DNA from 2 places in the Cupriavidus sp. USMAHM13 genome. Region 1 is predicted to be linked to the other one. Evidence: predicted binding sites of a transcription regulator. Region 1 holds the regulator's gene; the other holds the start of a gene.
What was found. Region 1 encodes sigma-54, which starts transcription at its own class of promoters, with help from an activator protein. Its sites were predicted from a motif close to TGGCANGNAANCTGCTTT; they were not measured.
Positions count from the first base shown of each region.

Region 1 (5,443 bases):
CCACGCTCGCCAAGCTGGCGGACGTGCACCTGGATGCCGGTGTCGAGAAGGAAGCCTGCCCGCTGAACCTGGCCCCGACCGCCAGCACCACCGCGGCACTGGCGCTGGGCGACGCGCTCGCGGTGGCGGTGCTGGACGCGCGCGGTTTCGGCGAAGAGGACTTCGCCCGCTCGCACCCGGGCGGGGCGCTCGGGCGCAAGCTGCTGACCCATGTGCGCGACGTGATGCGCAGCGGCAATGCCGTGCCCGAGGTACGCGAAAGCACGCCGCTGGCACAGGCGCTGATGGAAATCACGCGCAAAGGCATGGCCATGACCGCGGTGGTCGACGCCGACGGCCGCGCCATCGGCGTCTTCACCGACGGCGACCTGCGCCGCCTGCTGGAGACCCCGCGCGACTGGAAGACGGTGCCGATCGGCGACGTCATGCACCGTGATCCGCGCAGCATCGGCCCGGACCGGCTGGCGGTCGAGGCGGTACAGCTGATGGAAGCCAACCGCATCAACCAGCTGCTGGTGGTGGACGAGGGCGGGCGCCTGGTCGGCGCGCTGCACATCCACGACCTGACCCGCGCCAAGGTCATCTGAGGCACGTCGGGCGCCCATGCAATCCATCCTGTCTTCCCTCAGCCGGCTCGCCATGCGCGCGCTGCCCATGCTGCTGATGGCGGTGGTCGCCGGCAGCACGTTCTGGCTCGTGCAGATCAACTCGCCGCGCGAAGCCGCGACCGGCCCGAAGACGGCACGCCACGAGCCCGACTACTACATGGACCGCTTCGCGGCCACCGAGCTCGACGTGAACGGCGACACCAAGTTGCGCTTCAACGGCGACAAGATGGTGCACTTCGAGGACGACCAGACCTACGAGTTCGCCCGCCCCGCGATGCGCTCCTACGATCCGGGCCGCCCGCCGGTGAGCGGCCGCGCCGACCGCGGCAAGATGAACGCGGACGGCTCGATCATCGACCTCTACGACAACGGCCTCATCGTGCGGGCGCAGGGTCCCGACCCGGCGCAGGACCCGCAGATGAGCGCGGCCTCCGAGTACTTCCGGATCCTCGTCAACGACGATCTCGTGAAGACCGACAAGCCGGTGCAGCTCACCCGCGGCGTCTCCGTGATGAACGCCAACGGCCTGCTCTTCAACAACGTCACGCGCGAAGTACAATTGTTCGGCAACGTGCGCGGCACTATCGTCACCACCCCGCGCGGCGCGCCCGCGCCGAGGTCCTAAGTCATGCAACCGCGCGCGGCAACCCGCAGCCGCCGCTTTCTCCATCCGCTCACCATCATGATGCCTGCCTTGAAGACGTGGTTCCGCGCCCGGATTTCGCCTGCCCTGCTGGCCGCGGCCGCCGCGCTCTGCCTGGCGCCGGCCGCCCACGCCGAGCGCGCCGACCGCGACAAGCCGCTGGTGCTCGAGGCCGACAACGCCAGCTACGATGATGTCAAGCAGGTCTACACGCTGACCGGCAACGTGGTCCTGACCAAGGGCACCATGGTGCTGAAGTCGGACGCCGCCGAGCTGCGCACCGACCCAGAGGGCTACCAGTACGCCATCGCCACGGCCAAGCCGGGCAAGCTCGCCTATATCCGCCAGAAGCGCGACAACGTCGACGAGTACATCGACGGCTGGGGCGACCGCATCGAGTACGACGGCAAGCAAGGCATCTCCAAGCTGATCGGCCAGGCCCGCATGGCGCGCCTGGCGGGCGGCAAGCAGATCGACGAGATCCGCGGCGCCGTGATCACCTACGACAGCAACAACGAGTACTACACGGCCAGCAGCAGCGGCGACAAAGGCGCGGTGACCTCCTCGGGACGCGTGCGCGCCGTGCTCTCGCCGCGCCAGCCGGCCAGCGCGCCGGCAGCGCCGCCGCTGGAGCTGAAGCCCGCACCCGCGCCGTCCAAGTCCTGAACCCAGCCGAACGCAACGCATCCAGCGCGCCAGGCGCTCCCAACGCACTGCCCTCATGACCGATACCCAGACCGCCCCCGCCGCCACCGCCAGCAACGGCCAGTCCGCCGGCGGCAGCACGCTGACGGTACGCCACCTGAAGAAGCGCTATGGCTCGCGCACGGTGGTCAAGGACGTCTCGCTCGACGTCAAGAGCGGCGAGGTGGTCGGCCTGCTGGGGCCCAACGGCGCCGGCAAGACCACCTCCTTCTACATGATCGTCGGCCTGGTGGCGCTGGACGAAGGCGACATCGTGCTCGACGGCCTGCACCTGAGCGGCCTGGCCATCCACGAGCGCGCGCGCATGGGCCTGTCCTACCTGCCGCAGGAGGCCTCGGTGTTCCGCAAGCTCAACGTCGAGGAGAACATCCGCGCGGTGCTGGAGCTGCAGATCGTCGACGGCAAGCCGCTGTCGGCGCAGGAGATCGAGCGCCGCCTGGACGCGCTGCTCGACGACCTGCAGATCGCCCACCTGCGCCAGAATCCCGCGCTGTCTCTGTCGGGCGGCGAGCGCCGGCGCGTGGAAATCGCGCGCGCGCTGGCTTCGGCCCCGCGCTTCATCCTGCTCGACGAACCGTTCGCCGGTGTCGACCCGATCGCGGTGGGCGAGATCCAGCGTATCGTCAGCTTCCTCAAGGCGCGCAACATCGGCGTGCTGATCACCGACCACAATGTGCGCGAGACGCTGGGCATCTGCGACCACGCCTACATCATCAGCGAGGGCGCGGTGCTGGCCGAGGGCCGCCCGCAGGAAATCATCGCCAACGAATCGGTGCGCCGGGTCTACCTGGGCGAGAACTTCCGCATGTGATGCGGTGGCCGCGCCTCGCCGGCGCGGGACCGCGACAAAGCGGCAGGAACGTTAGCAATTTTCGTTCCATCGCGCTGCGGATGGGCATAGAATAGGCCGCATGAAACCTTCGCTTCAGCTCCGCCTTTCCCAGCATCTCGCACTGACGCCACAGCTTCAGCAGTCGATCCGGCTGTTGCAGCTTTCCACGCTCGAACTGCAGCAGGAAGTCGAGCAGGCCCTGATCGAAAACCCTCTGCTCGAGCGCGAAAACGATTGGATCGAGAGCCCGCTGCGGGTGGCCGCCGATGGCAGCATCAACGTGCAGAGCGCACCCGCGCCGGCCCCGGCCGAAGCGCAGGGCAATGGCGAGGCACGCAGCGACGAGGGCGGCGGCGATGAAGAGCGCTTCGGCGACGGCGCCGACGACTACGGCAGCGACTGGAGCCTGGACGACTTCGCGCGTCGCCCCCAGGGCGACGAAGACGAGAAGGCGCCGCTGCAACTGCGCGACGCCGAGCCGACCCTGCGCGAGCACCTGATGGAACAGCTCGCGCCGCTGAAGATCTCGGCGCGCGACAAGGGCCTGGCCATCTTCCTGATCGAGTCGCTCGACGACGACGGCTACCTCAGCGCCACGCTCGAGGAGATCTGCGAAGAGCTGCCCGAAGAGCTGGAGTTCGAGATCGAGGAAGTGCAGGCCATGCTGGCCCTGCTGCAGAGCTTCGATCCACCCGGCGTGGGAGCGCGCAATGCGGCCGAATGCCTGGCGCTGCAGCTGCGGCGGCTGTCGCATCCGCAGCGCGAGCTGGCGCTGGGCATCGTCAACCACCACCTGGAACTGCTGGCCGCGCGCGATTACACGCGCTTGAAGAAGGCGCTGCAGGTGGACGAGACGGCGCTGAAGGCAGCACATGACCTGATCCGCTCGCTGGCACCGTATCCGGGCCACGCCTACAACCGTCCGCAGGCCGACTTCGTCGTGCCCGACGTGTTCGTGCGCAAGAGCGGCAGCGGCTGGATCGCCCAACTCAATCCCGACGTGATGCCGCGCCTGCGCATCAACGACATGTACGCGCAGATCCTGCGCGGCGCCAAGGGCGAATCCGGTGCCGCCGGCCTGCAGCAGAAACTGCAGGAAGCCCGCTGGCTGATCAAGAACATCCAGCAGCGCTTCGACACCATCCTGCGTGTCGCACAGGCCATTGTCGAGCGTCAAAAGAACTTCTTCAGCCACGGTGAAATTGCGATGCGCCCCTTGGTTTTGCGGGAGATTGCCGATACACTGGGATTACACGAGTCAACCATCTCTCGGGTGACGACTAACAAATACATGGCCACCCCCATGGGCACTTTCGAGCTGAAGTACTTCTTCGGCAGCCATGTGTCCACGGAAACGGGCGGCGCTGCTTCATCAACGGCTATCCGAGCCTTGATCAAGCAACTGATAGGAGCCGAAGACCCGAAGAATCCCCTGTCCGACAGCCGAATTGCCGAATTGCTGGGCGATCAGGGCTTCGTCGTGGCGCGCCGGACGGTCGCCAAGTACCGAGAAGCGCTGAAGATCCCGGCAGTCAATCTCCGCAAGTCTTTGTAGCCGAGCCGCATCGCCTGCCTGGTGTGGCTCTTTCAGAAGGAGAAGCGCTATGAACTTCAAGATCAGTGGACACCACCTGGACATCACGCCACCCCTGCGTGAGTACGTGGAAACGAAGCTGGAGCGTATCGTCAGGCATTTCGATCAAGTCATCGGCGTTAGCGTGCTGCTCTCTGTCGACAACCACAAGGAAAAGGACAGGCGTCAGTACGCGGAAATCAATCTGCATCTGAAGGGCAAGGACATCTTCGTCGAGGCGCACCACGAAGACCTGTATGCGGCGATCGACGCACTGGTCGACAAGCTGGACCGTCAGGTCATCCGGTACAAGGACCGCGTGCAGAGCCACGACCGGGAATCCGTGAAGTACCAGATGGCTGCCGCACAGATGCAGCAATAGCCAGAGAAAACAATAAGAACAATCTGCCTGATCTGCCTTGAGGCCGCCCGTCGGCCACCAGCACAAGGGCCAGACCACGAACCGCGCATCAGCGCGGTTTTTTGCTTTTGGCGGACCGGCTCGCGTGCACGCCCCGTACACGCCCTCGTCCGGGGGAGTTCGCAAGTGGCGCGACGCAGTGTATGCTCTCCAATACATGAGTCGCCGCTACCGCCGGGACCGCGGCTTGCGCGCCGCACAAGAAGGCGGGCGGGCTGCTCTATAATGGTCCGATACTCCGCATGCCGGCGCCCGACCGGCGGAGCGAGCGGATATTCCGCCTCTTTGACCCGGCCGGGCGCGCAGCGCACCGGGCCGCTTATCTGGAATCCCTGCGCACCTGCCATGAACCGTTTGGCCAAATTGCTGCCGCCAGGCAACATCACACTCGACGTCAGCGTCACCAGCAAGAAGCGCGTCTTCGAACAGGCCGGACTCCTCTTCGAGAACAACCATGGCGTGGCGCGGGCCACGGTCACCGACAACCTGTTCGCGCGCGAGTCGCTGGGCTCGACCGGGCTGGGCGCGGGCGTGGCCATCCCGCATGGCCGCATCAAGGGCCTGAAGCAACCGCTGGCCGCCTTCATGCGTCTGGCCGAGCCGATCCCATTCGAATCGCCCGACGGCAAGCCGGTGTCGCTGCTGATCTTCCTGCTGGTAC
Region 1 covers NZ_CP017751.1:948,360-953,802, reverse strand. Annotated here, with positions in the region: gene BKK81_RS04330 (KpsF/GutQ family sugar-phosphate isomerase) at 1-587, shown strand, start outside; gene lptC (LPS export ABC transporter periplasmic protein LptC) at 604-1,233, shown strand; gene lptA (lipopolysaccharide transport periplasmic protein LptA) at 1,291-1,917, shown strand; gene lptB (LPS export ABC transporter ATP-binding protein) at 1,973-2,767, shown strand; gene BKK81_RS04310 (RNA polymerase factor sigma-54) at 2,868-4,343, shown strand; gene hpf (ribosome hibernation-promoting factor, HPF/YfiA family) at 4,393-4,743, shown strand; gene ptsN (PTS IIA-like nitrogen regulatory protein PtsN) at 5,128-5,443, shown strand, end outside.

Region 2 (5,443 bases), on a different replicon from region 1:
CGACCAGCACCTCAGCCATGCGCAGCACATCGCCTTCGCCCGCCAGTTCGGCGAACTGACGGTGGGGCATCCGGTGTTCGGCCACGTCGACGGGCATCCCGAGCTGTACTCGGTCAGCAAGCACCGCAAGGCCAACCGCTTCGAGGGCCGGGCGCTGCTGCGTCCCTGGAGCGGCTGGCACACCGACGTCACCGCGGCGGTGAACCCGCCCGCGGCTTCCATCCTGCGCGGCGTGGTGATCCCGCCCTACGGCGGCGACACCCAGTGGACCAATCTCGCGGCCGCCTACCAGGCGCTGTCCGCGCCGCTGCGCGCCATCGTCGACGGCCTGCGCGGCGTGCACCGCTTCACCGCGCCCGTCGGCGCCAGCGCCACCGCCGCCTTCGACCAGGCCGTCAAGGCGCACACCCTGGTCAGCGAGCATCCGCTGGTGCGCGTGCATCCCGAGACCGGCGAGCGCGTGCTCTACATCAGCCCGTCCTTCCTGCAGCACCTGAGCGGCTTCCACCCGCGCGAGAGCCAGCAACTGCTGGAACTGCTGTGGGAACATGCGGTCCGTCCGGAATTCACCGTGCGCTTCCAGTGGGAGCCCGGCAGCCTCGCCTTCTGGGACAACCGCGCCACCGCGCACCTGGCGCCCGCCGACATCTTCGACCTCGACTTCGACCGCCAGCTCTATCGCACCACGCTGGTCGGCGACGTGCCGGTCGGCGTGGACGGCAGGCCCTCGGTGGCGCTGGAAGGCGACCCGGTGCTGGCGGCGCACGGTGCCGCCGCGTAGTCGGCCTGCGCGGTACGCTGCCAGCGGGGGGCAGCCCTGCGAGGTGACGCCGGTCGTTGACTCGGATCGTTGACTCCCAGCGTTGATCGCCGGCAGCCTGCCTCAGCCCCAGCGCAGGCCCAGCAGCAGCACGACCGCCAGCGCCAGCAGCAGCGACAAGCCCTGCCAGAAGCGCACCGGATTGCGCTCGATCAGCGCCGGCGCGTCGCGCAACCGCTGCTGCCGGGGAGAAGCGCGCAGGTCTTCGAGAAACTCCGACAAGGCCTCATGACGCTTGTGCGGCAGGGGATGCAGGGCCTTGCGCAGCGCCTGGTCGATCCACGGCGGCAGGTCGGGCCGCCGCTCGCGCACGCTGACATAGCGCAGGCCGCGCAGTTCGCCGGCCTGGCGCAGGCGGGTCACCTGCAGGCCGTACGGCAGCTGCCCGGCCAGCATCTGGTAGGTCACCACCGCCAGCGTAAACAGGTCCGAGGCCGTCGTGCCGGGCTGGCCCAGGAAGTACTCGGGCGCGACATACTGCAGCGCGCCGAGCGGCGCGCGCGCATGCGGGTCGACCATGCCTTCTTCCAGGCCGGCCACGTGCACCGCGGCGAAGTCGATGATGCGGGCCGTGCCGGTGCGGTCGATCATCACGTTGTCCGGGCGCAGGTCCTGGTGCAGCATCTCACGCCGGTGGAAAGCCTGCAGGCCGCGCGCGACCTGCTCGACCAGCTGGCGCACGTCCGCCAGCGCGGGGCGCGGATGGTCGCGCATCCATTGCGCCAGGGTCTGCCCGTCGATGAACTCCATGGCGGTATAGAGGTAGCGGCGCGCGCGCGTCACGGCATGCGGCCTGAGCACGTGCGCATTGTCGATGCGCCGGGCCACCCACTCCTCGAGCAGGAAGCGGTCGAGATAAGCCGGATCTTCACGCAGGTCGACCGAGGGCGTCTTCAGCGCAATGCACGCGCCATCCTCCAGGTCGCGCGCCAGGTGCACGTGGCAGCGCGCGCTGGCGTACAGCTCGCGCTCGATGCGATAGCCTTCGAATTCCATGCGCGGCTGCAGCGGCGGCGGCAGCGCCAGTTCCGCGCGCTGCCGCCACAGACCCGCGGCGTCGCTGTCGGGCAACGCCTCCACTCGCACCAGTTGCACCGTGGCATTGTCCTGGCTGCCGCGCGCCAGCGCGATGGCGACCAGCTTCGCGGCGGCGGCATCGAGGTCGCCCGGGTGCTCGGCCAGCGCCTGCCGCGCATCCGCGTGGTCGAGGTATTCATAGGCACCGTCGCTGGCCAGCAGGTAAACCTCGCCCGCCTCGGCGGCCCAGCAGCGATAGTCCGCCTCGACCGTCGGCCCCACACCGAGCGCGCGCCCCAGGTAGGACTCGCGCGAGGACAGGCGCACGCGGTGATCGTCGCTGAGCTGCTCCCAGGCCTGTGCATGCAGGCGGTAGACGCGCGCGTCGCCCACGTGCAGCAGATGGACGTCGCGGCCCTTGAAGATCAGCGCGCTGAAGGTGGAGACGTAGCCACGCTCTTTGTCGAAGCGCGCATCGCCGCGCTGGTTCTGCGCGTGCAGCCAGGAATTGGTCGCGGCGAGCACGCACTGCGCCGCGCGGCGCACGCTCCAGGCCTCGCTCGTGCCATAGTAGTCTTCGAGAAAGCCGCGCACCGCCGCGGCGCTCGCCACCTGGCTGACGGCGCTGCTGCCGATGCCGTCGGCCAGCGCCACGGCGATGCCCTTGGCGCTGCGCTGCGGCTCGGCGGGCAGCGCGGCGCCGTGGAAATCCTGGTTGACGCGCTTGCACCCGGCTTGCGAATGCTGGCCGACCGCCACGCGCAGCGCGTCCATCGCACGGCCTCAGACGGCGGCGCGCTTGGCCGGGGCAGCCGGAACGCGCTTGGGCGCGGTCTTGTAGTGCGTGCTGTACAGCGTCGCGCCGACGAAGGTCAGGCCGCCGACGACATTGCCCACCACGGTGGGAATCTCGTTCCACAGCAGATAGTCCATCAGGGTGAAATGGCCACCCAGCATCAGGCCCGAGGGAAACAGGAACATGTTGACCACCGAGTGCTCGAAGCCCATGTAGAAGAACACCAGGATGGGCATCCACATGGCGATGACCTTGCCCGACACCGAGGTCGACATCATCGCAGCGACCACGCCGGTCGACACCATCCAGTTGCACATCACGCCGCGGATGAACAGCGTCAGCATGCCGGCCGCGCCGTGGGCCGCGTAGCCCAGCGTGCGGCTCTCGCCGATGCTGCCGATCTTCTGGCCGATCAGGTTGGGCGCTTCGGAAAAGCCATAGGTGAAGATGATGGCCATGAAGACCGCCACGGTCAGCGCGCCGGCAAAGTTGCCGGCGAAGACCAGGGTCCAGTTGCGCATGACGCCGCCCCAGGTGGCGCCCGGGCGCTGGTCGAGCACGGCCAGCGGCGCCAGGGTGAAGACGCCGGTCAGCAGGTCGAAGCCCAGCAGGTAGAGCATGCAGAAGCCCACCGGGAACAGCAGCGAGCCGACCAGCGGATCGCCCGTGTTGACGGTGACGCTGACCGCGAAGGCCGCGGACAGCGCGAGGATGGCGCCGGCCATATAGGCGCGGATCAAGGTATCCCGGGTCGACATGAGCAACTTGGACTCACCGGCATCGACCATCTTGGAGACGAACTCGGCAGGGGCTAGGTAGGCCATCGGAATTTCCTCTGAGCGGTAGGACAAAGAAAAAAAAAGCGTCCGCGTCCACGCACCGGCCGCAGCCGATGCGTGGACGGGACGCCGTTATCCACGTATTCCTGTCGCCCGCGCCGCACGATTCGCGATGCCTCGCCTCGCCGCGCACGGGGGCAACCTCACCAAGCCATCATTAGCCTGATGCCCTGCCCTTACGCACGTTCCGTGCCCGACCCGCAGGGCCGGCGCCGCCCGCCCCATCGCGCCGCACGGGCGCAGGCGTGCCGCCGCCGCACACATACGGTGCAGGGGCACGGCAAGCGCACACCGGCACGCTCAACTCCGGTGCGGCGGCCGGGCGCGCCCGCTTGCCGGCGCTGCCAGTTCCGGCATGGCAAGCGTCGCCTCGGCGACATCGACCAGCCTGCGGTTATGGTCCATCGACGCCTTCTGCAAGGCGCGGAAGGCATCCTCCTCGCTCATGCCCAGGCGCGACATCAGCGCGCGCTTGGCACGCTCGATGACCTTGCGCTCGTGCAAGGCGCGCCGCGCCGTATCCAGTTCCACCTCGACACGCGCCAGCCGCGAGGACTGCGCCTGCAGCAGGGTCTTGAGCGCCGCCACCGTGGGCTGGTCGGCGCCGCCCGGCACCGCCGAGGCAGGTCCATCCGCCACGCCCGGCAGCACCGGCACCGCCTCGACCTGCGCGGCTTCTTCGAAGAAACAGGCCACGGCGTGGGTATGGGGCGGCGGGTTGTCGCGCAATTGGCGCAGCAAGCCCTCGGAATCCTGCAGCTCTTGCTCCGATGCCTGGATCTGCGCCTCGCAGGCCTGGCGCAGCGCTTGCGCCAGGCCGACCTCCACCTGCCACAGGCCGGCGATGCGCTCGCTGCTCGCCTCGAACCAGTTCTCGCTGAGCTGGCCGTCGAGCGCGGCTCCCGGCTTTGCCGTGCACAGCGCGCGGCGCAGGCGTTCCAGCGCCGCCACGTGCGGCTGCAGTTGATGCCGCTGCCACCAGGCGAGCTGGCTCGGCTCGGCGAAATCCTCGAACACCTGCAGGCTGCGTTCCTGCGCGTCGATCAAATGGAGGATGCGCTGCTGCGGATCGGCGCTGCACTGTCCCGATGCGAACAGCTGGGCCCCGACCGCGCGCTCCTGCCCCGCCAGTTCCTTGCCCTGCACCACGTGCACCAGCGCGACCAGCAGGCGCGAGATACCCGGCTGCAGGGCCACGTCGGCCAGGTGGAAGATCAGCTCGACCATGCCCGCGATCACGCGGCTGAATGCCGCCACCGCGTCATGCGCCGAGATGCCGCGCTGGCCGATGCGCTGGCGCAGCCCGGCCAGCGTGTCCAGGTCGAGCAGCACCCAGGCGATCAACGACAGCATGCGCGCAGAGCTGCCCTGGGCGGGATCGAGCTGTTCCATGAAGCGCTGGCGCAGCGTCGCCTCGAGCGGCTCGGCCTGAGCCGTCGCGTCTTGCCGTTCCTGGCCGAAGCGCATGCCGCCGGAAGCCACATAGAGGCTGCTGGCGCCACGCTCGCGCTGCAACGCGTCGATCAGGCGGCCGATCAGGTCCACCAGCTCGATGCGCGCAGCCATCCGCTGCAGGCCCTCGATCTCGAGTTGCTTGGCGCGCAGGACGAATTGGAAGACGGGCAATGGCATCGGCGAAAGCGGGTGTCGCGTTGCGGGAAGCAGGTTGGCGCACCTGCCCTGCCTGCCACATCGGCAGGCAGGCGTACGCCGACTCGACTGGCATCAAGCAAGCTCCATGCCCATGGCCGGCACGCGACGCTCCGGACGACGGCGGCCATCTGTGCCGAGTGCGGCACCGGCGCGCCCGGCCTCCCGGCCGCGACCGGAAGCCATGCGGGCCATGCCGCAGAGAAGCCGCGACGGCACGCATGGCATCGGTATACTGGCGGCCTCGATCCGTACAGCAACGCGGCGTCACGCCGCTGACATATGAGCACCCCGACCGCAAGAAAGAGCGCGGCAGCCGGA
Region 2 covers NZ_CP017752.1:618,575-624,017, forward strand. Annotated here, with positions in the region: gene BKK81_RS21150 (TauD/TfdA dioxygenase family protein) at 1-781, shown strand, start outside; gene BKK81_RS21155 (bifunctional protein-serine/threonine kinase/phosphatase) at 884-2,611, opposite strand; gene BKK81_RS21160 (formate/nitrite transporter family protein) at 2,621-3,457, opposite strand; gene BKK81_RS21165 (nitrate- and nitrite sensing domain-containing protein) at 3,773-5,104, opposite strand; gene BKK81_RS21170 (TetR/AcrR family transcriptional regulator) at 5,405-5,443, shown strand, end outside.
Region 2: BKK81_RS21160 (formate/nitrite transporter family protein) is a predicted target of sigma-54. The motif match lies at 3,650-3,667, and genes of this name have one in related genera.